2 regions of the Mycolicibacterium poriferae genome follow, and region 2 is predicted to be linked to the other one. Evidence: predicted binding sites of a transcription regulator. Region 2 holds the regulator's gene; the other holds the start of a gene.
What was found. The regulator LexA, encoded in region 2, represses DNA repair genes until DNA is damaged. The targets are predictions, from matches to a motif close to CGAACANNTGTTCG.
Positions count from the first base shown of each region.

Region 1: cofD (2-phospho-L-lactate transferase) is a predicted target of LexA. The motif match lies at 9,516-9,529, and genes of this name have one in related genera.

Region 1 is NZ_AP022570.1:2,084,337-2,098,874, forward strand. Features, by position in the region: gene G6N39_RS09945 (TIGR03089 family protein) at 39-755, opposite strand; gene G6N39_RS09950 (LCP family protein) at 757-2,238, opposite strand; gene rfbD (dTDP-4-dehydrorhamnose reductase) at 2,305-3,177, shown strand; gene G6N39_RS09960 (glycosyltransferase family 2 protein) at 3,242-4,135, shown strand; gene manB (mannose-1-phosphate guanylyltransferase ManB) at 4,135-5,214, shown strand; gene G6N39_RS09970 (putative endonuclease domain-containing protein) at 5,370-6,236, shown strand; gene G6N39_RS09975 (NUDIX hydrolase) at 6,264-6,809, opposite strand; gene G6N39_RS09980 (coenzyme F420-0:L-glutamate ligase) at 6,961-8,304, opposite strand; gene cofD (2-phospho-L-lactate transferase) at 8,301-9,287, opposite strand; gene G6N39_RS28165 (WhiB family transcriptional regulator) at 9,789-10,010, shown strand; gene G6N39_RS09995 (metallopeptidase family protein) at 10,101-10,523, opposite strand; gene G6N39_RS10000 (DUF3499 domain-containing protein) at 10,656-11,084, shown strand; gene G6N39_RS10005 (phosphomannomutase/phosphoglucomutase) at 11,215-12,606, shown strand; gene G6N39_RS10010 (TobH protein) at 12,603-13,712, shown strand; gene manA (mannose-6-phosphate isomerase, class I) at 13,718-14,538, shown strand, end outside.
Region 2 is NZ_AP022570.1:2,842,501-2,857,038, forward strand. Features, by position in the region: gene G6N39_RS13530 (class III extradiol ring-cleavage dioxygenase family protein) at 12-701, shown strand; gene miaA (tRNA (adenosine(37)-N6)-dimethylallyltransferase MiaA) at 707-1,624, shown strand; gene dapF (diaminopimelate epimerase) at 1,629-2,522, shown strand; gene hflX (GTPase HflX) at 2,548-3,960, shown strand; gene G6N39_RS13550 (DEAD/DEAH box helicase) at 4,190-5,497, shown strand; gene G6N39_RS13555 (acyl-CoA dehydrogenase family protein) at 5,684-6,880, shown strand; gene G6N39_RS13560 (LGFP repeat-containing protein) at 7,041-9,284, shown strand; gene lexA (transcriptional repressor LexA) at 9,295-9,990, opposite strand; gene G6N39_RS13570 (LysM peptidoglycan-binding domain-containing protein) at 10,181-10,693, shown strand; gene nrdR (transcriptional regulator NrdR) at 10,857-11,321, shown strand; gene G6N39_RS13580 (PhzF family protein) at 11,341-12,027, opposite strand; gene G6N39_RS13585 (alpha/beta fold hydrolase) at 12,064-13,086, opposite strand; gene G6N39_RS13590 (proteasome assembly chaperone family protein) at 13,168-14,169, opposite strand; gene sthA (Si-specific NAD(P)(+) transhydrogenase) at 14,356-14,538, opposite strand, start outside.

The DNA.
Region 1 (14,538 bases), 760 kb from region 2:
CAACCTGAGAACAGAGTGTGACTACGGAAACAATATGGTCACGGTATCGAGCGCGTCAATTTCTCGTTAACGGTTCTGCGGTCCAGCAAAGAGCTGTCCAAGTTCGCCATCTGTACCAGTGAGGCGCCTGTGACATACACCGCCAGCAAGTTTGCGATCAGCTCGTCGGCGGTGTCCCACGCGGCGGTCGAGGCGACCCGGTCCGAGTCCGTCAGGCCCTGTTCCGCCGCCGATGCCCGGGCCGCAGCAAGCACGTCGTCGACCGACCGGCCGTCCAGCGCCGGGCCCGGCGCCCGCTCGGGCACCACCTGGTCACCGTGCACACGCACGGCTGTCGCGTAATCGGTCACCCCGATCGGCAGATCGGGGACCGGCTTGCCGAACGGATCCAGCGACAGCACCGCAACCTCGCCCATGCCGACCGCGGCGTCGGCCTCGTCCAACCGGTCGGCGGTGCACAGCGCGATGTCGCAGTCCGAAGCGGCGTCCAACACCACCTCGGCGCCGATCCACCAGATGCCGAACAGCACCGCCGCGGTCTGCCAGTGTGCCGGCAGCAGCACCGCCACCCGGCTGCCGGCAATCGCGCCCAATTCGTCGCGCAGCAAATTTCCGGTTTTGGCCGCCCAGTTCGCCAGAGTGACAGAGGAGAGTTCGATGCGCTCAGCGGTGGCGTCGTCGTAGTAGGTGATGCGCGGACCCGCCGGGTTCGCCGCCAGCAGCGGATCCAGGATCTCCGAGCTCAGATTTGGCACGTCAGTTGACGCACTTGGGGTCGTCGGTGCCCGCCGTGATGATCTGCGGCGGCGCCGGCGCGAGCTCCCCGGTATCGGTCACCACGCCCGTCTCCAAGGAATCGCCGCCCATCAGCGTCACATCCGAGCCATCCAGGCCCGAACCCGGACCGGTGTAGTCGTCGGCGAGCACCACGCGCACCGACCCCGGCGGCACCGTCTGGTCCTCGACCACCGGCAATCCGCCCAGATCCGCGGCCACCGCCTGCGCACCCAGATCGTCGACCGCCGCGGCCTGCACCTGGCTCGTCGTCACCTTCTCGCCCTCGTTGTTGCCGACGTTGCCGGCCGTGAAGCCCTTGGTCGACAGCACATGCGACACCGCGGCGGCCATGCCGTTGACGTCGGTGTCGTTGAGCACCTCGGCGACCGTCTGGTCCGGGGAGTAGGTCAGCTCCTCGGTCTTGCCCTCGTCCTGATCATTGAGCAGGCCCGACACCCAGTCCTTGACCTCGGCCGGGTCCACCCGCACCACGCTCTGCATGCCGTCGTCGCTCCAGCCCGCCTCCTCCACGATCGGGATGGTGGAGAACGCGACGTTGCCGCCGGCCAACTCCTGCAGCTGGGTGATGAAATCCATGATGTCCCAGTCGTCGGACAGCACCACCGAGCGCTGCACCGCCTCCTCCAGCCGGTTCAGCGTCGCCGGGCTCGACAGCGTCTTGCTCGAGATGACGTCGTGGGCCAGCGAGGCCATCACCGCCTGCTGGCGCGTCACCCGGTCCAGGTCGCCGCGCGGCAGGTCGTGGCGCTGCCGCACGAAGCTCAACGCCTGCGGGCCGTTGAGCTTCTGCCAGCCCGCCGGGAAATCCGCACCCGAAAGCGGTTCGTAGACCGGCTCGTTCAGGCACACGTCGACCCCGCCCAGCGCATCGGTGATCAACGAGAAGCCCAGCAGCCCGATCTCGGCGTAGTGGTCGACCGTCACCCCGGTCAGGTTCGCGACGGTCTTGATCAGCTCCTCGCGACCCGCCGCGATGGCCTCGGGCTCGGCGACGGCCGGATCGACACCCTGATCCTCGACCAGCTTCTTCAGCTCCTCCAGATGCACCGAGCCGTACACCCCGTTGATCTTCATCTTGCCCAGGCCCGGGGCCTCGACATAGGAGTCGCGGGGGATCGAGATCGCCGTCGCCGACTCGCCGTTGTTGGGGATGCGGATCAACACGATCGTGTCGGTGTTGGTCGAGACGTCGTCGCCGGCGCGCAGCACCGCGAGCTCCTCGGCCGACAGCGGGTTGCCGTGCGCGTCGGTGCGGCTGTCGTTGCCGACCAGCAGGATGTCGATCGCGCCGTCCTCGCCGCCCTCGCCGAGCGCCACCGGGTTGATGTGGTTGATCCCGGACTCGAACGAGCGGATCTTGCCCCACGCGACCCCCGTGGTCACGACGATCAACATCGCCACGGCCACCGAGATGACACGCATCAACTGAGCAGCAGGCATTTGCCCAGGCTACTGGCGGATGCCCCGCCAGCCGGGGAGGTGACACGGGCGTGCCAAACTCGTGACATGGACCGCCGAATCGTTATTTCCGGAGCTGGCGGCATGGTGGGACGCGTGTTGGCAGCTCAGGCCCGCGCCCAGGGCCGCAACGTGGTGGCGCTCACATCAGCCGACTGGGACATCACCGACGCCACCGCCGCCGAACGCTTCATCACCCCCGGCGACGTCGTCGTCAACTGTGCCGCCTACACCAAGGTCGACGACGCCGAGACCGACGCCGACCGGGCGTTCGCCGTCAACGTCACCGGCGCCGAGAACGTCGCCCATGCCTGCGCCCGCACCCGCGCCGACCTGATCCACATCTCCACCGACTACGTGTTCAGCGGCGACTTCACCGACGTCCCCGGGGGCGGGCCGCGCCCGTACGACATCGACGACGCCACCGGGCCGCTGTCGGTGTACGGCCGCACCAAGCTGCGCGGCGAAGTCGCCGTGCTGGCCGCGATGCCCGACGCCGGCATCGTGCGCACCTCCTGGGTCTACGAGGGCGCCGACGGCTCCGACTTCGTCGCCGCCATGCGCCGGCACGCGGCGGGGGGCGGCGACGTCGAGGTGGTCGCCGACCAGATCGGCTCACCCACCTACGCCGCCGACCTGTGCAGCGCGATCCTGCAGATCGCCGACAGCGCGATCCGCGAACCCGTCCTGCACGCCGCCAACGCCGGCGCGGTCAGCCGCTTCGAGCAGGCCCAGGCCGTCTTCGAAGAACTCGGCGCCGACCCCTCGCGCGTCAAACCCGTCACCGGTGAGCAGCAGCCCCGGCCCGCGCCCCGCCCGCCGTATTCGGCGCTGTCGGCGGTGAAATCCGAAGCGGCGGGACTCACCCCGCTGCGCGACTGGCGCGCCGCTCTGGCCGCGGCGATCGGGGCGTCGCGCTGACGGTGGCGGCGATTTACGGCGCTGCGCCCGCTACCCTCTACGCCGTGAGATGGGCAGGCCGCGCGTGAGCGACGAACTCTACGTCGTGACGGTGACGTACTCGCCGGGCCCGCACCTCGACCGGTTCCTGGCGTCGCTGGCCCACGCCACCGAGCGGCCCGTCACCGTGCTGATGGCCGACAACGGCTCCACCGACGGCGCACCCGAAGAAGCCGTCGAGCGCTACCCCAACACCCGGCTGCTGCGCATGGGCGGCAACCTCGGCTACGGCAGCGCCATCAACCGCGCGGTCGCCGAATACGGGCTGACCTCGTCGACCGACTTCTTCATCGTCGCCAACCCCGACGTGCAATGGGGGCCCGACAGTATCGACCTGCTGCTCGAGGCGGCCGGGCGCTGGCCCTCGGCGGCGTCATTCGGGCCGCTGATCCTGGACCCGGACGGCTCGATCTACCCGTCGGCGCGCCACCAGCCCAGCATCATCCGCGGCGGCATGCACGCCGTGATCGGACCGGTGTGGAAGTCCAACCCGTGGACCGCGGCCTACCGCCAGGACCGGGCCACCCCCAGCGAACGCGCCGTCGGCTGGCTGTCCGGATCGTGTCTGTTGCTGCGCAGCGCGGCGTTCGCCGAGGTGTCCGGCTTCGACGAGCGCTACTTCATGTACATGGAAGACGTCGACCTCGGCGATCGGTTCGGCCGCGCCGGCTGGCAGAACATCTACGTGCCCGCCGCCGAGGTGTTGCACGCCAAAGGCCACTCCACCGGCCGCGACCCGGCCCGCAACCTGGCCGCCCACCACGTCAGCACCTACACTTTTCTCGCGGATCGCTACCCCAAGTGGTGGCATGCGCCGCTACGGTGGGCTTTTCGGGGGGCGTTGGGGGCGCGAGCCCGCCTGGTCGTCCGGAGTTCACGTCGACAGGCCCGCAGGGCGCAGGCGAAAGGGCAGCGCTGATGGTCAATCCGGCACAAGTGGACGCCGTCATTCTGGTCGGCGGCATGGGCACGCGGCTGCGGCCGCTGACGCTGTCGGCCCCCAAACCGATGCTGCCCACCGCCGGGCTGGCGTTCCTGACGCACCTGCTGTCGCGGATCGCCGACGCCGGCATCGAACACGTCGTGCTGGGCACGTCGTACAAGGCGAAGGTGTTCGAGCAGGAGTTCGGTGACGGCTCGAAGTTCGGGCTGCAGATCGACTACGTCGTCGAAGACGAACCGCTGGGCACCGGCGGCGGCATCGCCAACGTCGCGTCCAAACTGCGTTACGACACCGCGATCGTGTTCAACGGCGACGTGCTGTCCGGCTGCGACCTGGGCGCCCTGTTGGACTCGCACGCCGAGCGCGACGCCGACGTCACCCTGCATCTGGTGCGCGTCGGTGACCCCCGCGCATTCGGTTGTGTGCCAACCGATTCCGACGGCGCGGTGACGGCGTTCCTGGAGAAGACCCAGGACCCGCCGACCGACCAGATCAACGCCGGCTGTTACGTGTTCAAGAAGTCGGTGATCGACTCGATCCCCAAGGGCCGGGCGCTGTCGGTCGAACGCGAGGTGTTCCCCGGCCTGCTCACCGACGGACTCAAGGTGTGCGGCTATGTCGACTCAACCTACTGGCGCGACATGGGCACCCCCGAGGACTTCGTGCGCGGCTCGGCGGATCTGGTGCGCGGCATCGCGCCGTCGCCCGCGCTGAAAGGCCATCGCGGCGAGTCGCTGGTGCACGACGGCGCCGGCGTCGCCCCCGGGGCCCTGCTGATCGGCGGCACCGTCGTCGGGCGCGGCGCCGAGGTGGCCGGGGGAGCGCGCCTGGACGGGGCGGTGATCTTCGACGGCGTCACCGTCGGGGCCGGCGCGGTGATCGAACGCTCCATCATCGGCTTTGGCGCGCGGATCGGGCCGCGGGCGCTGCTGCGCGACGCGGTGATCGGCGACGGCGCCGACATCGGAGCCCGCTGCGAGCTGCTGCGCGGCGCCCGGGTGTGGCCGGGGATCACGATTCCCGACGGCGGCGTGCGGTTCTCTTCGGACATCTAGCTTAGGGTTTTTGGGGCCTTTTGCCGCGAACGTGCATTCCCTGTAGCACGAGAGCGGCTGGAGCTACAGGGAATGCACGTTCGCGGCGGCTGGGCCTGTGGATAACCGGGTATCGACGCCATCGAGTTGTCGGTGCGGCTGCGCAGGCTCCGCGTATGGGAAGAGTCGTTCTAGGAACAGAAGCTGTCGCCGGTGGGCTGGTGACGGCCGGCCAGCTTCGATACGGGTACCGGCGGCTGTATCCCAATGTCTATGTCCCGCGGCACCAACCGCCGTCATTGACGGACAACGCGATAGGCGCATGGCTGTGGTCGGGTCGCCGGGGCATCGTCACGGGTCGAGCTGCGGCACGACTCCACGGGGCGCTGTGGGTGAGTGAGCAGTCGCCGGTCGAGTTGAACTTCAACTGCCGACGACCGCCGGCGGGCATCATCGCCCGCAACGAACGAGTCGGCTGCGACGAGGTGATCCAGATCGGTGATCTGGCCGCGACGACAGTCCACCGAACTGCATTCGACGTCGGCAGGTTTCTGCCCTTGGACGCGGCGGTCGAGCACCTGGACGCGCTAGCCAATGCCACAGGTCTGACGCCCGAACGAGTGAAACCGCTGACAGATCAGTACAGCGGGGCGCGCGGGATGAAGACGCTGCGCAAGGCGCTCGACCTGATGGACGGCGGAGCCGAGTCGCCACAAGAGACCCGGCTGCGGCTTCTCCTCATGAAACACTTTCCCCGCCCGACCACGCAGATACCGGTGCTCGACGGTCATGGTGTGCCGTTCGCTCGTGTGGACATGGGTTGGGAAGACCTCATGATTGCCGTCGAATACGACGGCAAGCAGCATCAGACCGATCGAGATCGATACGTGCGCGATCAGCGTCGAGTGCGACGCATCTGCCGACGTGGGTGGCTGCACATCAAGGTCATCGCCGAAGATCGACCGTTCGAGATCATTGAGCGAGTGAGAGCCGCCAGGGCTAGCCGCGAACGTGCATCCCTTGTAGCCCGTCGCGCCTCCTGACTACAGGGAATGCACGTTCGCGGCACCTCAGGCGAGTCCAGGGGGCTTGGCGGCATGGGCGAGTTGGGCCAGGCCGAAGTCGGTGTCGTCGGGCAGCTCGGCCAGCGGCCACCACTTCAGGTCGAGTGACTCGTCGCTGACGACGATCCGCGCGCCGGCGGGAGCGCGGACGACGAACTGCACATCGAGATGACGCGTTGGCACGCCGAGTGAACAGGTCACCGGGTGCACATGCAGCGCCGCGGGCGTGGGCGCGATCGTCAGGCCGTCGATGCCGGATTCCTCGGTGGCTTCCCGCAGCGCCGCGGCGACGAGGGTGTCGTCCGACGGTTCGCAGTGTCCGCCCAGCTGCAGCCAGCGGCCCACGCGCGGATGCAAAGTGAGGAGCGCGTGGGTGCCGTCGTGGTCGAGCACCAGCGCCGAGGCGGTGATGTGGCCGGGCACGCACTCGCGCAGGCACGCGTCGGCGCGGGCGTCGAGGAAGGCCAACACCGCGTGACGTACGGAATCCTGCGCCGGGTCCTCCGGGTGCCAGGCGCTCAGCACGTCGACCGCGGACTGGTGCAGGGTCATCGGGACCTGCTGTACGCACAGGCGCTCACCGGGACCGTCCGCTGCTGGACGCGGCGTGGTTGTCGACGGCTGGCGCAGACGAGCACGCCGAATCGTCCCCGCCGCGGGGGTCGAGCTCGCTCGACCCGACGACCTCCCGAATCCACCACAGTCACTTGCGCACCAGCAGACCGTCGGTCGGCACAGGGTCTCGCGGCGGCGGTGGCCCACCCGCGGCATGCCCGATGGCGATCGCACCCAGCGGCTCCCAGTCCTCGGGCAACTCCAGTGATGAGCGCACCAGATCCGGGGCGAAGATCGTCGACCCGATCCAGCAGCTGCCTACCCCGCGCACCGCCAGCGCAACGAGCAACCCCTGCACCGCCGCGCCCGCCGCCACCGTGAACATGGTGTGCTCGGCAGCGGTACGACGCTCGTCGGGATAGGTGTGCGCACCGTCGGGAACCATGAACGGGATCACCAATTCGGGCGCGTCGTAGAGAATCTGGCCGCGGCCGACCCGACGCTCCACTGACTCGGGGTCTCGGCCGTCGCCGGACAGGTCGGCGCGCCACCGATCCTTCATCGCATCGAGCAACGCCAGACGCACCGCCTGGTCCTGCACCCACACGAACCGCACCGGCCGGGTGTGGTGAGGAGCGGGGGCGGTCAGCGCCTCGGCCACCGCGTCCTCGATCACCGCCGGGTCGACGGGTTCGTCGCTGAACTGGCGTATCGAGCGGCGCAGCAGCTGGGCCTGTGAACGACCCAGTGCGATGGCCTCCTCGGTGCCCAGCCAGAACAGATCCTCTTCGCCGGCGCGGACCAGCGTGCGCGCCGAGGACCCGTCGTCGTGCAGAGCCAGCCCCCGCACGACGGCGACCGGAACCGCGGTCAGCTTGCCCTTCACCAGATCGGCGGCCGCGGCGATCTCGTCGGCGACGGCGATCTCGGTGACGATCAGTTCGTTGCCGTGCCGATCGTGTTCGCCCGCGTAGCCGTGCAGCACCGTCAACCCGGCCGCGCCGATCGCGACGTCGGTCTGACCGGTGCGCCAGGCGCGGCCCATGGTGTCGGTGATCACCACACCCACGCGCACCCCGAGTCGCTCACGCAACTCCTGCACCAGCCGTCGCGCGCTGCCGTCGGGATCGACGGGCAGCAGCGCCAGTTCGGCGGAGTCCACGTTCGAGCCGTCCACCCCGGCCGCGGCCTGCACCAGACCGAGTGCGTTCTCGGTGATCAGCGTGCGACCCTTGCGCGCCAGCACTCGTACCGACTCGGCGTCGATCAGCCTGCGCCGCAACGTGTCCCGCAGCTCCGGATCAGTCGGTGCGTCGACCATCCGGCCCTCACATTTGGACAGCACCTTGCTGGTGACCACGACCACATCGTCGTCGCGCAGCCACGGCGCGGCCTGTGCGAGAGCCGCGGCGAGGTCGTCGCCGGGCCGAAACTCCGGCAGGCCCCCGACGGGAAGGAGTTCCACCCGCGCCGACGTGCCGTGGTCGGTCACGGCGCCACCCCGGCCAGCTCCATGCCGGCGCGCACCATCTCGGCCGTCACCGCCGGCTCGGTCATCAACAACGGCACCGCGCGCACGTCGACACCGGGCACCGTGGCGTGATCACCCTCGTGGATCAGCCAGCCGTCCAGGACCCCGGTCGACGACCGTGCCCCATAATGCGCGCCGACCGCCTCCGAGGTGGTGTCCACACCGATCAGGTTCAGGCAGGTATCAGCCATGCCGCGCAACGGCTTTCCGGCGACGATGGGGGAGTAGCCGATCACCGGCGCCGACGTCGTGCGCAGCGCCGCCCGCACCCCGCCGATACCGAGGATGGGTCCGATGCTGACCACCGGGTTCGACGGGGCGATCAACACGATGTCGGCACCCTCGATGGCCTCGGTCACACCCGGAGCTGCGGTCGCCTTGTCGGCACCGATGAACGCGAAACTGTCCGTGGGTACTTGGGCGCGGTAGCGCACCCACCACTCCTGGAAGTGGATGGCCTTCTTCTCTCCGTCGGCCGGATCGGTGATCACGACGTGAGTTTCGGCACGGTCGTCGCTGACGGGCAACAACCTCGCGCCGGGCTGCCATCGGGTGCACAACGCCTCGGTGATAGCCGACAAGGGATAGCCGGCCCGCAGCATCTGGGTGCGCACCAGATGCGTCGCCAGATCACGATCGCCGAGCCCGAACCAATCCGGCTGCACGCCGTAGGCCGCGAGTTCCTCCTTGGCATGCCAGGTTTCGTCGCGGTGCCCCCAACCCCGTTCCGGGTCGATGCCGCCGCCGAGGGTGTACATGCAGGTGTCGAGGTCGGGGCAGATGCGCACCCCGAACATCCACGCGTCGTCACCGATGTTGACCACCGCGGTCAGCTCATGCGGCGACTCTTCACCGCTGCCGAACTGGCCAAGGCCGAGCAGATGCTGCACCCCGAGCAGGAAGCGCGCGCCTCCCACGCCGCCCACCAGTACAGTGACTTTCACACCGAACGAGAGTAGGCGCTGTGCGCCGAAGAGTTTCGCCGGGTGGCTTGCGGATGGGGCCAGTGACCCGAACGTGACAGACACGCCAACGCGCGACGCGCCGAATTGATGTCACGGAATGATATGAATTCCTGTTCTAGCGCTTGACCCACGCTGCCTACCCGTGTGTAATCACAGCAGTGTCATTTCGCGGTTGGCCGGCCGGTTCCGGTGTCGCAGACCGAGATTCGATCACTTGTTCGAATTGAGATGGCCGCACCTTCATAAGTGGGGCTTTTTTAAACGGATCTACGAGACCTGGAGGAGGGGAACATGGCATTTGAGCAGGCCGATTTCGGCGATTCGGTCCGGTTCGACAACAGGCTCCTCGGATCGGTGGGGAGTGCTTCGCACATCCAGACCGGACCGATGCCGGCAGAGATCAATGGTCGTCCGCAGCTGAGTCTGGTGCCCAGCACCAGCACCAGTACCGACGACTTCTTCGACTCCGACACCGAGTCGATCGAAGACCAGTGGCAGGAACGCGCGCTGTGCGCGCAGACCGACCCCGAGGCGTTCTTCCCCGAGAAGGGCGGCTCGACCCGCGAAGCCAAGCGGATCTGCCAGGGCTGCGAGGTGCGCGACGAGTGCCTCGAGTACGCGCTGGCTCACGATGAGCGCTTCGGCATCTGGGGTGGACTCTCCGAGCGGGAGCGTCGTCGCCTCAAGCGCGGCATCATCTAGCCGCCGCGCACGCGCGCACGGCATCACACGCTCTTCATGCGGGCGCGGATGCGCGGCACGCGCAGCGCACCAGACCCAACAGGATCCCTCTCAGTCGTCGTCGATGCTCGGATCGATCACCGACGGTTCGACCCCCAGATAGGTGGCCACCTGAGCCACCAGCAGTTCGTGCAGCAGCTCGGTCAGCTCCAGGGTGTCCTTGGCTCGACGCTCGATCGGCTTGCGGAACAACACAATTCGCGCCCGCGTGGCATTTCCGCGGACATCGACCCCCGCGGGTATCAGCCGGGCCAGCGCAATCGGACCGTCGGCGATCACCTCCGGTGGCCACTGCACACTGTCCGGATCCTTCGGCGACAGCCGGGGAATCTCGTCGACCGCCACGTCGAGCGTCGCCACCCGGTCCTGCCACCGGCGCTCGATCGGCTCGTAAGCCTCCAGCACCGCCATGTCGAACCGCTCGGCGCGGCTGCGCCAACCCGGAACGCTCGGCGGAAGCAGTGGTCCACGCATCTCGCGGCCCCGCCGCGACCCCCGGTGGTTGCGCCGCGTCACGCAGAAGATCGTAACGGTTGAGAGTCGGCGCGCCCGCGGCTGCGCGTGTCCGCCGCGATGCCGACGACGCTGCACGATAACCTCACGTCCGTGAATGTTCCCCGTCGCTGCTGCCGGCCCGGGTGCCCTCACTACGCGGTCGCGACGCTGACGTTCGTGTACTCCGACTCGACGGCCGTAGTGGGGCCGCTGGCGACCGTGTCCGAGCCGCACTCCTGGGACCTGTGCGTCATGCACGCCGGCCGGATCACCGCGCCGCGCGGCTGGGAGCTGGTCCGCCACGCCGGTCCGCTGCCGTCGCACCCCGATGACGACGACCTGGTCGCCCTGGCCGACGCCGTACGCGAAGGCCGCGAGGGCAGAGGAGCGGGCGGGGGCCCGGTACACGGCTTCACCGGATTCACCGACCCCGTCAGCGGCGCCCAGAGCGGCGCATTGATGGCACCGCCGACCCGCAAACCCGAGACCAACGGCCGTCGTCGCGGCCATCTGCGCGTTCTGCCCGACCCCACCGACTGACCCGATCCCCGAAATCGCTCCCCAGCAGGGACGTCGCTGATGGAATGCGATTTCGCAATCCCGGGGCGGCCATATTGATGCGCGGCGACGGCTAGGCTGGAACCACCAGTCCTGTCGTCCAAGGAGCCCTATGTCCCGGTCCGCCGCGGCGGTGCAGCGCGTGATCAAGGCCTACGACGTTCGTGGGCTCGTGGGTGAGGAAATCGACGACGCATTCGTCCGCGAAGTCGGGGCCTCCTTCGCGCGGTTGATGCGCGACGGTGAGAACTCCACGCAGGTCGTCCTCGGTTACGACATGCGGGCCAGCTCGCCGGTGCTCGCCGCCGCGTTCGCCGAAGGCGTCATGGACCAGGGCCTCGACGTCGTGCGCATCGGCCTCGCCTCCACCGACCAGCTCTACTTCGCCTCCGGCTTGCTGAACTGCCCCGGTGCGATGTTCACCGCCAGCCACAACCCGGCCGCCTACAACGGCATCAAGCTGTGCCGGGCCGGCGCCAAACCCGTCGGCAAGGACACCGGCCTGACCACGATCAGCGACGAGGTCATCGCGGGCGTCCCCGGCTACGACGGCACCCGCGGAACCCTGTCCGACCGCGACGTCCTCGTCGACTACGGGCAGTTCCTGCGCTCGCTGGTCGACGTCGGCAGCCTGCGCCCGCTCAACGTGGCCGTCGACGCCGGCAACGGGATGGCCGGCCACACCACCCCGGCGGTGCTGGGACCCATCCCGTCGATGACGGTCTTCCCGCTGTACTTCGAGCTCGACGGCACCTTCCCCAACCACGAGGCCAACCCGCTGGAACCGGCCAACCTCGTGGATCTGCAGGAGTTCGTCGTGCAGACCGGCGCCGACATCGGCCTGGCATTCGACGGTGACGCCGACCGCTGCTTCGTCGTCGACGAGAAGGGGCAGGCCGTGTCGCCGTCGGCGGTCACCGCGCTGGTCGCCGCCCGCGAACTGAGCCGCGAGATCGGCGCGACGGTCATCCACAACCTGATCACCTCCCGCGCGGTGCCCGAACTGGTCACCGAACGCGGCGGCACGCCGGTGCGTTCGCGGGTCGGCCACTCCTACATCAAGGCACTGATGGCCGAGACCGGCGCCATCTTCGGCGGCGAGCACTCCGCGCACTACTACTTCCGCGACTTCTGGGGTGCTGACTCCGGCATGCTGGCCGCGCTGCACGTGCTCGCCGCGCTCGGCGAACAGGACCGCCCGCTGTCGGATCTGATGGCCGACTACCAACGCTACGAATCCTCCGGCGAGATCAACTTCACCGTCACCGACGCGCCCGCCGTCGTCGAATCGGTGCTCAAGTCGTTCGGGCCGCGCGTGCACGGCATCGACCACCTCGACGGGGTCACCGTCGACCTCGGCGACGGCAGCTGGTTCAACCTGCGCATGTCCAACACCGAACCGCTGTTGCGACTCAACGTCGAAGCGTTGACCGCCGAAGGTGTCAGCGGGCTCGTCGACGAGATCGGCGGCTACATCCGCGCCGGCACCAGGGAATTGACGTGAGCACGCCGGCCTCGGCCGCTGTGGTGGACCTCGACGACGCCGAGGGCCTGCTCGAAGCCGACCGGATGGGGTTGCTGCGCGCCGCCTCGATGGCCGGAGCGCAGGTGCGGGCCACCGCCGCCGCCCTCGACGAGGGCGACCTCGACGCGGTGGCCTCGGACTCCCCGCCGCGCACCATCGTGTGGATGGCCGGGCGCGGCAACGCCCACACCGCCGGCACCATGCTGGCCGCGATCCTCGGCGGATCGGTCGGCGCCCCGTTCGTCGTCGTGTCCGAGCCACCGATGTGGATCGGCGCCCTCGACGTCCTGATCCTCGCCGGCGACGACCCGGGCGAACCCGCGCTGGTCTCCGCTGCGGCCACCGGTGTGCGCCGCGGTGCGCGCGTCGTCGTCATCGCGCCGTATGAAGGCCCGCTGCGCGACGCCACCTCCGGCCGCTCGGTCGCGCTGCCCCCGCGGGTGCCGATGCCCGACGACTTCACCCTGACCCGCTACCTGGCCGCCGGCCTGGCGGTCGTGCAGGTGATCACGCCCGGCGCGCAGGCCGATCTGGCCACGCTGGCCGACCAACTCGACGACGAAGCGCTGCACAACAGCGCCGCGCGCGACCTGTTCACCAACCCGGCCAAGGTGCTCGCCGAGCAGATGGCCGGTTACGACGTCGTCTTCGCCGGCGACTGCGCGGCCACCCTCGCGCTGGCGCGTCATGCCGCGACGGTGATGCTGCGCGTCGCTCACCAGACCGTCGCCGCCGTCGACCTGGCCGATGTGCTGGTCGCGATCGGCACCGGGTGGGGCCGCGGGCCCTCATCCGACAGCGACGAGCTGTCCATCTTCCATGACGAGCAGATCGACGGACCGAGACCGGCGCGCACCCGCACCTTCGTGCTGGCCTCCGACGCGCAGCGGCCCGAGATCTCCGCGCGGCTCAGGGGTTTTGACGACATCAAGGTCGTCAACGCCAACGACGTCCCGGACGTCGTGATGGCGGGGGGAGATCGGGAGGTGCCGGCCACCGCGCCGGGACGTCTCGAACAACAATTAGCGCTGTTGGCGGTCCGCCTCGAAATGGCGGCGGTCTACCTGCGGCTGGTTCGAGGTTGAGGTAAGTGCATCTGCTGAGGGGAGCGGTCCGGACCTATGCATGGGGTTCGCGAACCGCGATTGCCGATTTCACCGGGGCGCCCAGTCCCACACCGCATCCGGAGGCCGAACTATGGTTCGGTGCCCACCCGGGCGACCCGGCGTGGCTGCAGGACGACGACACCGAGCGCTCACTGCTCGACGCGCTGCGCGCCGATCCGGAAAGCGAACTCGGGCCGGCGGTGCGCGGCCGATTCGGTGACACGCTGCCGTTCCTGGTGAAGGTGCTGGCCGCCGACGAGCCGCTGTCGCTGCAGGCCCATCCGAGCAGCGAGCAGGCACTCGAGGGCTTCACCCGCGAAGAACGCATGGGCATCCCGATCACCGCGCCCACCCGTAACTACCGCGACCGCAGCCACAAACCCGAAATCCTCGTCGCTCTTGACCAGTTCGAGGCGCTCGCCGGATTCCGGCCCGTGGCGCGCACCGTCGAGCTGATGCGTGCGCTGGGCGTCGCCGACCTCGACCCGTTCATCGGCCTGCTCGATGGACAGTCCGACGGCGACGGGTTGCGCGCACTGTTCACCACGTGGATCACGTTCCCGCAGCCCGACCTCGATGTGCTGGTGCCCGCGGTGATCGACGGGGCGATCGACTACGTGCGTTCGGGGGCAACCGAATTCGAGCGGGAAGCCAAGACGGTGCTCGAGCTGGGTGAACGCTACCCCGGTGACGCCGGCGTGCTGTGTTCGCTGTTGCTCAACCGGCTGTCGCTGGCGCCGGGCGAGGCGATCTACCTGCCCGCGGGCAACCTGCACGCCTACCTGCACGGGATCGGCGTCGAGGT
Region 2 (14,538 bases):
GGTTGGTGCGCGTGCTCAGCGCCGTCGCCCTCGTCCCGTCGGCACCCGTGATGATCGCTGAACTGGCCGGTGCCGCCGCCACCGAGACCGCCGATCTGCGCGTTGCGGCGGTGTCCGCGGCGCGCGGTCTGCCGCCGCGCTGGGTCGGTGTCGGGGTCGCGTCCGAGGATGCCGTGGTCTCTCCCGACGCGGTCGGTACCTTCGCCGGATACGGAGTGGACCTGCCGGTCGCGCTGTCCGCGGCGGCCCTCGGCGGTCAACCCGCGAGGCTGCCCTTGTGTGTCCTGGTCGCGGCCTGGCTTCGCGGCACGGCCAACCCGGCGGCCAGCGCCGAGATGCACACCTACCGCGGTGATCACCCGGCGGAGGCGGCTGTGGCGCTGGGACGGCGGCTGCGCGCCGACCTCGACGCGTTCGACGAGCCCACCGGCGTGCTGGTGGTCGCCGACGGTGCGAACACGCTGACCCCCGCCGCGCCGGGGGGATACGACCCCGACGCGCTCGCCGGTCAGCACGCCCTCGACGATGCATTGGCCGGCGGCGCCGCGTCCGCGCTGGTCGGGTTGAGCGAGAGTGCTGTCGGCCGGGTGGCCTACCAGGTGCTCGCCGGTCTCGTCGCCCCGGCGCCACGATCGGCCGACGAGCTCTACCGCGGCGCTCCGTACGGCGTCGGCTACTTCGTCGGCCGCTGGACGCCGTGACCGACGTGCGGCCGCTGGCACTGGTGGGACCCACCGGCACCGGAAAATCGGAGCTGGCGTTACGGGTCGCCGACCGCCTCGCCGGCGAACTGCCGGTGGAGGTGGTCAACGCCGACGCGATGCAGCTCTACCGCGGCATGGACATCGGCACCGCCAAACTGCCTGTCAGCGAACGGCGCGGCGTGCCCCACCACCAGCTCGATGTGCTCGACGTGACCGAAACGGCGACCGTCGCGCGCTATCAGCAGGCCGCGGCCGCCGATATCGAAGCCATCGCCGCCCGGGGGGCTCTGCCGGTGATCGTCGGCGGGTCGATGCTCTACATCCAGTCGCTGCTCGATCAGTGGTCGTTCCCTGCCACCGATCCCGGCGTGCGGACCCGCTGGGAACAGCGGCTCGCCGAGATCGGGGTCGCCGCCCTGCACGCCGAACTGGGGCGCGTGGATCCCGCCGCGGCTGCATCCATCCTGCCCACCGACGGTCGGCGGATCGTGCGGGCCTTGGAAGTGGTGGAGCTGACCGGCCGGCCGTTCGCTGCGTCCGCGCCGCGCATCGGCACCCCACGCTGGAACACCGCGATCATCGGGCTGGACTGGGACACCGCCGCTCTCGACGATCGGCTGGCCAGACGCACCGAGCAGATGTTCGAGGCCGGTCTGGTCGACGAGGTGCACGCGCTGCTCGACCAGGGGTTGCGCGAGGGGGTCACCGCAGCCCGGGCGTTGGGCTACGCGCAGGTCCTCGCCGACCTCGACACCGGTGGAGACGGGTCGGGTGCACGCGAACCGACGTTCGTCGGCACCCGCCGTTACGTCCGCCGTCAACGCTCCTGGTTCCGCCGCGACCACCGCATCACCTGGCTCGACGGCGCGTCGCCCGACAACGTCGAGACAACGCTGCGGGCATGGCGGGAAGTATCCTGAACAGGTGAAGTTCGCCAAAGGGCACGGCACGGAGAACGACTTCGTCATCCTGGTCGACGAGCCCGCCGACATCGCACTGGTGCCGTCCGCGGTGGCCGCCCTGTGCGATCGCCGACGGGGGTTGGGCGCCGACGGCGTGCTTCGCGTCACCACGGCCGGTGCGTTGCTGTCGGCCGGTGTCCTCGAGCGCCTGCCCGACGGCGTCTCCGCCGAAGACTGGTTCATGGACTACCGCAACGCCGACGGGTCGTCGGCGCAGATGTGCGGCAACGGGGTGCGGGTCTTCGCCCACTACCTGTGGGCGGCCGGGCTGGAGCGCCGCCGCGAGTTCGTGGTCGGCTCCCTGGCCGGGCCCCGGCCGGTCGAACTGCGTGCCGTTGACGCGACGTTCGCCGACGTCAGCGTCGAGATGGGCAAGGCCAACCAGTTCGGCACCGGTACCGCCGTGGTGGGCGGGCGCACGTTCACCGGTCTGGCGGTCGACGTCGGCAACCCGCACCTGGCCTGCGTGGACGCCGCCCTGACCGCTGACGAGCTGGCCTCACTCGACGTCGCAGCGCCCGTGCGCTTCGACACCGATCAGTTTCCCGACGGCGTCAACATCGAGGTCCTCACCGCCGCCGTGGACGGTGTGGCCACGATGCGGGTCCACGAGCGCGGCGTCGGCGAGACGCGCTCCTGCGGTACCGGAACGGTCGCCGCGGCTGTCGCGGCGCTGGCTCATCGCGGGGACGCCACCGGGGCGCTGCAGGTGCGCATTCCCGGGGGACAGGTCACCGTCACGGTCACCGACGCCAGCAGTTTTCTGCGGGGTCCGTCCGTGCTCGTCGCGCAGGGAGAACTCGCCCAGGAATGGTGGCAGGCCCAGCAGACGTTAAACGAGGTGCATGAACAGTGATCTCCGTGCGAACCTTGATTCGCCTATGACCCACCCCGATTTCGTCCACCACACCCCCAGCGCCGGTGAGCTGGCGCTCGACGACCGCACCGCACTGCGCCGAGTGGCCGGCTTGTCCACCGAGTTGGCCGACATCTCCGAGGTCGAGTACCGCCAGCTACGTCTGGAACGCGTCGTGCTCGTCGGCGTGTGGACCGAGGGCAGCGCAGCCGACGCCGACGCCAGCCTCGCCGAATTGGCGGCGTTGGCCGAGACTGCAGGCTCCGAGGTGCTCGAAGGCGTGATCCAGCGTCGCGACCGGCCCGACCCCGCCACCTATATCGGCTCCGGCAAAGCCGCCGAATTGCGCGACATCGTCGCCGCCACGGGCGCCGACACCATCATCTGCGACGGTGAACTCAGCCCGGCCCAGCTCACCGCGCTGGAGAAGATCGTCAAGGTCAAGGTCATCGACCGGACCGCGCTGATCCTCGACATCTTCGCCCAGCACGCGACCAGCCGCGAAGGCAAGGCGCAAGTGGCGCTGGCCCAGATGGAGTACATGCTGCCCAGGCTGCGCGGCTGGGGCGAGTCGATGTCGCGGCAGGCCGGCGGCCGTGCAGGCGGAGCCGGCGGTGGGGTGGGTACCCGCGGCCCGGGTGAGACCAAGATCGAGACCGACCGCCGCCGCATCCGCGAACGAATGGCCAAGCTGCGCCGCGACATTCGTGCGATGAAGCAGGTCCGCGACACCCAGCGCAGTCGCCGCGTCGCCAGCGACGTCCCGGCGGTGGCGATCGTCGGTTACACCAACGCCGGCAAGTCCAGCCTGCTCAACGCTCTGACCGGTGCGGGCGTACTGGTCGAGAACGCGTTGTTCGCCACGCTCGAACCGACCACGCGCCGTGGGGAATTCGCCGATGGCAGGCCATTCGTGTTGACCGACACGGTCGGCTTCGTGCGTCACCTGCCCACCCAGCTGGTCGAGGCGTTCCGATCGACGCTCGAAGAGGTCGTCGGCGCCGAACTGCTCGTCCACGTGGTCGATGGCTCGGATGTGAACCCGTTGGCCCAGATCAATGCGGTACGCCAGGTGGTCAACGAGGTGGTGGCCGAGTACGGCATCGCACCACCGCCAGAACTGTTGGTGGTCAACAAGATCGACGCAGCCGACGGGCTCACGCTGGCTCATCTGCGGCGGGCGCTGCCCGATGCGGTGTTCGTGTCGGCGCGCACCGGCGACGGCCTGGGGCGGTTGCAGTCCCGGATGGCGGAGTTGGTCGAGCCGCGCGACACAGTGGTGGATGTCACCATCCCGTACAGCCGTGGGGAACTCGTCAACCGGATCCACGCCGAAGGACGTGTGGACGCCGTCGAACACACCGAGACCGGTACCCGGATCAAAGGGCGCGTGCCGATGTCGCTGGCGGCGGGCCTCGCGGACTTCGCGACATTCTGACCAGGGCGAATAGGGCGCCGGCTCGGCTGTGCGGTAGGGTTGGCGACGTCGGCTGCGGCAGAACAGTGTTGACACCACCGCACGTAGGCACCCGCCTCTTGACGCCGACATCAGATCATTTCCCACATCACGTGGCGTGGCGACATTCGCCACCGTGTGCGCACTACCGCTGGACGAACCTCGTCGCGGTCAGCCGGGCACACACCGCCCGAACGCCGGAAAGGCACACATGACCACCCACACCTTCGCAGATCTCGGCGTGCCCGCACCTCTGGTGCGCGCACTGGCCGCCAACGACATCACCACACCGTTTCCCATCCAGGCCGCGACGCTGCCCGATTCGCTGTCGGGCCGTGACGTGCTCGGCCGCGGTAAGACCGGCAGCGGCAAGACGCTGGCGTTCTCGATACCGCTGGTGGCCGCACTGAGCGAACACCGCAGCCGGCCGAATCGACCCACCGGCCTCGTGCTGGCCCCCACCCGGGAACTGGCCACCCAGATCACCGCTGTGCTGCAGCCGTTGGCTTCGGCGAGCGGGTTGAGTGTGACCACCATCTTCGGCGGGGTCTCCCAGAACAAGCAGGTCGCCGCGTTGCGCGCGGGCGCCGACATCGTCGTGGCATGCCCGGGGCGCCTCGAGGATTTGATGCGTCAGAAGCTGATCACGCTCGACGACGTCGTCACAACCGTGCTCGACGAGGCTGACCACATGGCCGATCTCGGCTTCCTGCCCGGTGTCACCCGCATCCTGGCGGCCACCCCGGCAGGCGGACAACGGCTGCTGTTCTCGGCCACGCTGGACAACGGCGTCGACAAGCTGGTGCGGCGCTTCCTCGCCGACCCCGTCGTGCACTCGGTCGACGAGGTCAGCGCTCCGCCGGCAGCCATGACCCACCACGTCTTCCACGTCGGGGGAGCCCAGGCCAAGAAGGAGCTGGTGCACCTGTTGGCCTCGGGGACCGGGCGCCGAATTCTGTTCATGCGCACCAAGCATCAGGCGCGCAAGCTCGCCAAGCAGCTCACCGAATCGGGAGTGCCGTCGGTGGATCTGCACGGCAACCTCTCCCAGCCCGCCCGGGACCGCAACCTGGCAGCGTTCAGCAGCGGGTCGGCACGGGTTCTGGTGGCCACCGACATCGCGGCCCGCGGAGTTCACGTCGACGGCGTGGAGTTGGTGGTGCATGTCGACCCTCCGATGGAGCACAAGGCCTATCTGCACCGGTCGGGGCGCACCGCGCGTGCCGGCAGCGACGGTGACGTCGTCACCGTGGTGCTGCCCGAGCAGCGCCGAGACACTCAGCACCTGCTGCGTAAGGCCGGGATCTCGGTGCGTCCGCAGGAGGTCACGGCCGAGTCCGCACAGGTGCAGGCGCTCGTCGGCGACATCGCGCCGCTGCGCGCCCCCGCACCGAATCCCGCTCCTGCGGCGAAGAACTCCGGCGGTGCGCCGCGCACGTCCGGTCCGCGCCGAAACGGCGGTGGCCGCCGGCGTCGGCCGCGTAACACCGGGGCGCGGGCGGCGACCGCCACCTCGTAGACGTCCCAGCTCGACGCACCACACCGCGGGTCGGCGCTTCGGCGCCGGCCCGCGGTTCGCGTTGCCGCAGCGAAATTCGATCGTCGGACCGAACTTACGGTCCTGTGAACATGCTCTGGGCCTCGACCAACCATCCGGTTGGATGGGGTACGTTGGCGGGCAGTCTGTCAAACGTCCGTACCGACGATGGAGGACATCACCATGGGCCTGGGAACCGACAAGGCGGCCCCCGTCATCGCCTATCAGCGCACCCTGTTCGAACCCGAGCACGACTTGTTCCGAGAATCGTTCCGCGCGTTCCTAGAGCGGCATGTCGCCCCGAACCACGAGCAGTGGGAGGCCGACAAGCTCGTCGACCGGGGGGTGTGGCTAGAAGCCGGCAAACAAGGTTTCCTCGGCATGGCCGTCCCCGAGGAGTACGGCGGCGGCGGCAACCCGGACTTCCGCTACAACACCATCATCACCGAAGAGGTCACGGCCGGCCGCTACAGCGGCCTGGGCTTCAGCCTGCACAACGACGTCACCGCTCCCTACCTGATCCGGCTGGCCAACGAGGAGCAGAAACAGCGCTGGCTGCCGAAGTTCTGCACCGGCGAACTCATCAGCGCCATCGCGATGACCGAACCGGGTACCGGTAGCGATCTGCAGGGCATCAAGACCCGGGCCGTCAAGGACGGCGACCACTACATCCTCAACGGTTCGAAAACGTTCATCACGAACGGGATTCACTCCGACCTCGTCATCGTCGTGGCCCAGACCGACCCGGAGAAGGGCGCGCTGGGCTTCTCCCTGTTGGTCGTGGAACGCGGCATGGAGGGCTTCGAGCGAGGCCGAAAACTCGACAAGATCGGTCTGGACGCCCAGGACACGGCGGAGCTGTCCTTCACCGATGTGCGGGTGCCCGCGGCGAACCTCCTCGGCGAAGAAGGGCAGGGGTTCATCTACCTGATGCAGAACCTGCCCCAGGAACGCATCAGCATCGCGATCATGGCGGCGGCGGCAATGGAGGCCGTGCTGGACCAGACGCTGCAGTACACCAAGGAGCGCAAGGCCTTCGGCAAACCCATCGGCAGCCAGCAGAACAGCCGCTTCCTGCTGGCCGAACTGTCCACCGAGGCCACGCTCGTGCGCATCATGGTCGACGAGTTCATCCGGCTCCACCTCGACGAGAAGCTCACCGTCGAGCAAGCCGCGATGGCCAAGTGGTACTCCACCGAAAAGCAGGTTCACCTGATCGACCGGTGTCTGCAACTGCACGGTGGGTACGGGTACATGCGCGAGTACGACGTCGCCCGCGCCTACCTGGACGCGCGGGTACAGACGATCTACGGCGGCACCACCGAGATCATGAAGGAGATCATCGGCCGCAGTCTCGGCGTCTGAGCAGGTCGGAAACACGGCAGATTCTTGTGCTGGACCGGCGAGGTGGCTTGGTTATCGGGGTCTGCTGACGCACAGTGAACGGACGCGGTAACTTTCTCAGAATTTCTCGAGGGACGCACCGAGGACTTCGAGACACCGTCGCCGACCGCGGGGAGGATCAATGAGCCGGCAGCCGCTGGTGCGCCTACGAATGCTCGGTCGTGCGACGATCGCGGTGGTGGGGGTCGCTACGGCCTTCCTGCTGGCGCCGGTCGCCGTCGCCCAGCCCGAAGCCGAGGCCGATGGCGCCATCACCGCGGCGTGGCAGGCCAGCGGTGGCGATACCGGTCCGCTGGGCGCGAGAACCGGCGGCGTCTACCCCGCCGGCGACGGATTCGCGCAGAACTTCGTGTCCGGTGTCATGTTCTTCACCCCCCAGACCGGGGCGCACTACATGCAGGGCGCCATTCTGGAGAAGTACGAGTCGCTGGGCGGCGCCGCCGACAGCGACCTGGGCTTCCCCACGATCGACGAGGGTCCCGGGCTGGCTCCGGGCAGCCGCAACAGCACGTTCAGCGCGCCCGACAACCCGGTCATCTTCTGGACCCCCGAGCACGGAGCCCGCGTGGTGCGGGGGCCCGTCAACGCCGCATGGGACCAGCTGGGTGGATCGACCGGTGCGCTGGGCGTGCCCGTCGACGATGCCACCTACGACGGATCAGTGGTCAGTCAGGACTTCGCCAGCGGCGCGCTGTCCTACGACTCCAGCACCAAGACCTTCACCACCGAACCGCCGGAACTGGCCGATCAACTGACCGATCTGGCCGTCCCCGACGACCCGATTTCGGCGATCAACGCCGCGCGCCGCGCCGCGGGCGGTCCGCTGGGCCCGCTGGGAGAGGCCCAGGGGGAGCCGTACGAGATCGGCGACAACGGCTGGGGCCAGGACTTCGTCAACGGCAAGATCTTCTACACCCCCGAGACCGGTGCGAACGTGGTGACCGGGCAGGTGCTGGCGAAATACGAGAGTGTCGGCGGTCCGCAGGGTGATCTCGGGTTCCCGGTGACCAGCGAGAGGGACGGTGGGCTCGAGCCGGCGAGCCGGATGAGCCAGTTCGCCGCCGACGACGAACCGGTCATCTTCTGGACTCCCGACTACGGCGCTGTGATCGTGCGCGGCCCGTTGAATGCGGCGTGGCAGGAACTCGGCGGGGCGACCGGGGAGCTGGGAGCGCCGGTGGCCGATCAGACCCAGGACGGCGACGTCATCACCCAGCGATTCGCCAACGGATCCATTTCCTGGAACACCGCCTCAGGTCAGTTCAGTACCGACCCGGCGAGCTTGGCCTCCCAATTGGCCGGCTTGGAGGTGCCGGGCCAGGAAGCCCCGGCGGCTACTGCGACACCGCAGGCCTCCGACGCCGACGAGGGCACCGGATTCCGGTGGAGCTGGTGGTGGTTGTTGGCCATCGTTCCGATCCTGCTCCTGGTCGCCGTGGTGGCCTTCGCGGTGATGCGAAACCGCCGCCGAGACGACTCGTCCGACTTCGCCGACGGAGAGGACGACGACAGCAGGTATGTGGCCGCGCTCGCCGGGGAGCAGCGAGAAGAAGGGTACGGCGGCGAGGACGAGTTGTTCGGCGACCTGTACGCCCGCGAAGGCTTGGGCTCGCTGACCGCGGCACCCCCGTCATCGGAGAGCGCTCACGATGTCTCGACCCCGCTGAGCTTCTGGAGTACTGCCGGTGCGGGGCGCTCCGACGATGCCGAGCAGGAGGATCCCGACGCCGTCGATACAGCGCCGACGATGATCCAGACCCCCGACGAGGTCGCACCGCCTGGCGAGGTCGCGCCTCCTGTCGAGCCGGACGCGTACGAACCCGGTCCCGCACCCGCCGTTGCTGCAGGGTCCGATTTCAAGTCCGATTTCAAGTCCGATTTCGAGTCCGATTTCGAGTCCGATTTCGACGACGAGTTCGACGAGGACTTCGACGACGAGTACGACGACGACTTCGCCGAGGAGGACGCCATCGGCGAGCCCGATGCCAGCGACGAGGCCGACGCGATGAACCAGGCCGGCGCGATCTACGAGGCGGATCCGGTTGGCGGCACCGAACCGGCGGCGGATCGTGAGGTCTACGCCGACGAGGTGCCCCCGCCGGGACCTGTCTTCGAGCGTGATCCGTTGACCGATACCGGTCGGCACGCGCGGATCGATATCGACGAGCCGTCACCGCTGGGAACAGCGCTGCACATGGCGCTCGATGATCCACGCGAAGTGCCGGGCGGCTATCCGGTGAAGGCCGACACCCAATCGGGTCTGTACTGGGTGCCTGACAGCCCCGAGTACGGCGACGTGGTCGCCGAGATCTATTTCGCCAGTGAGGAGATGGCGCGCACGATGGGTTTCGTACGCGCCGGATAGTTCCGCCTCGTCACACCTTGCGGATGACGGTCACGACTTTGCCGAGGACCGCGGCGTCATTGCCCGGGATGGGCTCGAACGCCGGGTTGTGCGGAAGCAGCCACACCTGGCCGCGGGTCCGTTTGAAGGTCTTCACCGTGGCCTCACCGTCGATCATCGCCGCGACGATGTCGCCGTTGTCGGCGACGTTCTGCTGACGGACGACCACCCAGTCGCCGTCGCAGATGGCTGCATCGATCATCGACTCGCCGACCACCTTGAGCAGGAACAGCGAACCTTCCCCGACCAGTTCCCGCGGTAGTGGGAACACGTCCTCGACGGCTTCCTCGGCCAGGATCGGGCCACCGGCAGCGATGCGCCCCAGTACGGGGACGAACGTCGGTTCCGGGAGCGAATCGGAACCGGCCACGTCGGTGGTGACGACCGGCGTGGCCGCGTCGTCGGCACCCCGCACGTCGACCGCGCGGGGGCGATTGGGATCGCGGCGCAGATACCCCTTGCGCTCCAGCGTGCGCAGCTGATGGGCCACCGATGAGGTGGAGGTCAACCCGACCGCATCGCCGATCTCTCTGATGCTGGGCGGGTAGCCGCGGGTGGTGACCGATGTCCGGATCACCTCCAGGATGGTGCGCTGACGGTCGGTCAGGCTGGTGTCGCGGTCACGGGGTGCATCGGTGCCGGCCGTGCTGTCGCTGTCGTCGCTCATGTGCCCGAATCTAGACCGTCGCGGCGACAGAATCAAACATGTGTTCGACGCGTGTCGGGCCGAGGGGACTTGTCGGTGGGGTGGCCTAGCGTTCGCAACAGTTCGATCACATGTTCTATCCATCGAACACATGATCGACTATCGTTCGAACACAAGAGCGAATCCGAACCGCGAGGGAAGGGCAGTGAAGATGACGATCACCCCGGAATACGACACCTGGAACCGTCTGGACGCCGGGCCCGCGTACGAGGCGACGTGGCGACCCGCCGGCCATGCCACGCCCCGTGAAGTGCCGGGTGCGTTCCGTCCGCGCCGGCGCGCCGTATCCGCACACCGTTCGCGTCGCCCCGCCGGGTCGGCGACGCAGTATCGGGGCACCGGAGTGCTGCTGTCGCGGGCCTCGCATCGGCCGCGGCCCATCACGCCGTTCACCACAGTGCTGTTGGCGGTCGTCGCCGGCGCGATCACGCTGTGGCTCGGCCTGGTTGCCCAGGCGGGCGGTGTCGTGGGCGAGACCGCCGAGGCTCCGCCGAGCCGGCTGGCAGTGGTGCAGGTGCAGGCGGGGGAGTCGTTGCAGCAGATCGCCCAGCGAGTGTCGCCGGACGCCCCGGTGTCGGAGGTGGTCGATCGTATCCGGCAATTGAACGAGCTGGAGTCGGTCGCCGTCGACGCCGGCCAGACCCTCATCGCCCCGGTCGGTTGAGGGCGGACCCGACTTGACTGGCACCTGGCGCCGCCGTGACGCGCCGCTGCCGGCTCGTACTCGCTGCGTGCCCGCCGGTCCGGTGTCGGGCCGACCGACTCGGGCGCAGGTAGTCTCGATGGGGTCCGAAGCGGTTGACCGTCGGTGTGGCGAAGGAGCGGTGATGCACTGTCCGTTCTGTCGTCATCCCGATTCGCGGGTCGTCGACTCCCGTGAGGCCGACGAGGGCCAGGCGATCCGGCGACGCCGTGCGTGCCCGGAGTGCGGGCGCCGATTCACAACGGTCGAAACGGCGGTCCTCGCCGTCGTCAAACGCAGTGGTGTCACCGAGCCGTTCAGCCGCGAGAAGGTCATCAGAGGTGTGCGGCGCGCCTGTCAGGGCCGCCAGGTCGACGACGACGCCCTCAACCTGTTGGCCCAGCAGGTCGAGGACGCGGTGCGCGCGACGGGTTCGCCGGAGGTACCCAGCAACGAGGTCGGCCTGGCGATCCTCGGCCCACTGCGCGATCTGGACGAAGTGGCCTACCTGAGGTTCGCATCGGTGTATCGCTCGTTCTCCTCGGCTGAAGACTTCGAGCGGGAGATCCAGGCGCTGCGTGCGCATCGGAAGGTCCCGGCGCCGGGCTGACCCGAACGTGGAGGGCTCGTCAGTCGACCTGACGGATGTGGTCCTCGACGACGCGGCCGGCGACCTTGACCCATCCTTCCGGAGTCCATCTGGTCTCGATGACCGATCCTCGGCCTTGGATGATGGTGAGATCCCGGCTCAGATATTCAGTCATGCGGACTGCGGCAGCGCCGGTGGCCTCGTCCTCGGTGATGCCGAGGCGGGGTGCGAACATCCTCGATCTGATCGACCCGGCTTCCCGGTCGATCCAGGTCCACAGATAATGCTCGGCGTCGTCGCTGTAGTCCTCCGGATCGGCGGCCGACAGTTCCTCGGCGGTGGTGAGTTCGTAGATGGAGAACGCGGGAGCCCACTCAGCGCGGGCGCTGACCGACGCGAGTTCGCCTTCGTCACCGATCTGCACGATCCCGGCGGGCACCTGCAACGTCTTGACCGGCGTACCGCGCTGGTTGAGCCACCACGCCGCACCGACGGTCGGGTGTCCGGCGAACGGCAGCTCGGTCGCCGGAGTGTGGATGTGCGCCTGGGTGGTGTGCGTTCCTGCCGCCGGCAGGGTCACGAAAATCGTTTCGCTGTAGCCCAACTCGGTGGCCAACCGCTGCCGGTCGGCGGGCTCGACACTGGCGGCGTCGACGACGCCGAGGAGATTGCCGTACCTGCCGTTTTCGTCGGTGAACACGCGCAGCACTGTCACGTCGATCGCCATGGTGCCGACTCTACGTGGCCGCACCACGGCGTAACGTCATGTTGCGCTGCGTTCGTCGGCACCCATGGCGTCGAGCACGGCGACACGGGTCCCCACCGAACCCGAGATCGATGTCTCGCTGATGCCGGCGCGCAACAACTCGCGCAGATAGTCCTGGTCGTAGACGGCGGGATCGGTGCTGTCGATGAACCGTTCGACCACCTCGACGAACCGGTCCGGATCGTCGTGGAACGGGAAATGGCCGGAGCCTTCGAAGATCTCCAGCTGCGACCCCGGCATCGCCGCGTGCGCCATGTCGGCGTGACTGACCGGGATGACCGAATCGTGGCTACCCCAGATCAATTGCACGGGAACCGATTGCGTCAGATAGCAGCGGTCGAGCATGGTGACGACCTGACCGCGCCAGTCGACCACGGCGCGCAGGGTGCGGGCGAACGCCGACGACGCTGTCGGCTCGGGCAGATCGGAGAGAATGCGCAGGGCCTCATGGATGTCCCTGCCCGCGCGGGTGGAGCCCAACAGGGCGCCACTGCAGCGTCCGACGGCCTGCAGCGTGGGAAGCACCAGCGGCAACCGCAGCAGCGCCAGCGCCTCGCTACCCATCGGCATCGCTGCGACGCGCAGCGCGAGGTTGACATCTTTGGTGACTCCACCGGCACCCACCAGGATCAGCCGGTTCACCAGTTGAGGGAACTGATAGGCGAACTGCATGGCAACGCCGCCACCGAGCGAGTGCCCCACCACGGTCACGCTGTCGATGTCCAGCACACTGAGCAGATCGCGCATCCCGTTGGCGTAGGCGGCCACGGAGTAGTCGGCGCGCGGTTTGTCGGATCTGCCGTGGCCGAGCAGGTCGGGGGCGATCACGGTGAACCGCTGAGCAAGCTTGGTCTGTACCGTGCTCCACGTCGTGGAGTTGTCGCCGATGCCGTGGATGAGCAGGATCGCCGGACCCGAGCCGGCCACCCGAAACGCCCGGCGATAGCCGTGAATGGTGCGGAACTGCAGCGTCGGCGTGAGCTCGCGCACCGAGCGCAGATTCGGCTTGCGCTCGGTCATCGGTGGCACCCGATCGTCACGGTCATGTCGCCCACTTCATCGTCGGGACCAACGCGCGGCACGAAGTCCGAGGAGTATCCGCTAACTGTTGTCGCGGGGGTCGTCCTTGTCCTTCCGGTACCTCTCGTCGGCCTGCTGGGCGAGGAAACGCTCGAACTCGGCCCCGATCTCCTCACCGCTTGGCAATTCCTCGTCGCGCGCCAGCAGAGACCGGTTCTCCTGAGCGGCAACGAACGCATCGTACTGGCGCTCCAGGGCCTCCACCACTTGAGCGACCTCGGAACTGGCCGCCACCTGCTCGTTGATCTTGTCGAACACCTCCGCTGCGGCGCGGGTGAGCGCATCGGTCGGGATCTGCAGAGACGCACTTCGAGCAACCTCTGACAGCAACGTCTCGGCGGCAGCAGGGAAATCGGTCTGGGCCAGGTAGTGCGGAACGTGGACCGTGAACCCCACCACTTCGTGGCCGTGCTGGGCCATGCGGAACTCGAGCAGGTTCGACGCGCTGCCGGGCACCTGCACCTCGCCGACCCACGGCTGATGGTCGGCGATCAGTTCCTTGTCGTTGGAATGTGCGGTCAAGGTCATCGGACGCGTGTGCGGCACCGCCATGGGGATCGAACCCAGCCCGATCACCCGGCGCACCCCGAGCCGCTCCGACAACAGTCGCACGGCGGTGATGAAGCGCTCCCACTTCAGGTCGGGCTCCATGCCGGTCAGCAGCAGAAACGGCGTGCCGACCCGGTCGTGCAACGCATACAGGTTGAGCTCGGGCTCTTCGTAGGCGGTGAAGTGGTCGGTCTTGAACGTCATCAGCGGGCGTCGGGACCGGTAGTCGAGCAACTCGTCGATCGCAAACGAGGCCACCAGCTCGGTGTCCAGGGTGTCCTTGAGGTGCTGTGCGGACAACCGGATCGCGTGGCCGGCGTCGGAGAAACCCTCGAGCGCATGGATCAGCACCGGGCCGCGGCCGTCCGGTGACGACAGCTGCGGGGCCGGAAACTCGAGCTCGTACATGCCGGTCTGTTCGGGCTGGTACTGCTGGCCCGGTTCCTGACCATGGTCTTGTGCGTTGTCAGCCATCTTTCTCGCCTCCTCGTCGCGACGTCATCGCGACAGTGGTCTGTCGTGGTCGACCGTGCCCCTCCAGTGTCTCGCACGTCGTGGGTCACGCCACGGGGGTACCCGCCATGTCACCTATTTGTTCGAACGTGCACACGCCGATGTGACATTCCTGCCGCAGGCGCTGTCGACCTGCGCGGGGCCGGGTCAGCTGCGGAATTGGTGAAGCGCGCGCAGCTTGTTCATCACGTCCAGTGCGGCGACCTTGTAGGCCTCGGAGAACGTCGGATAGTTGAACACTGCGTCGACGAGATACTCGACGGTCCCGCCGCAGCCCATGACCGCCTGGCCGATGTGCACCATCTCGGTGGCGCTGGTACCGAAGATGTG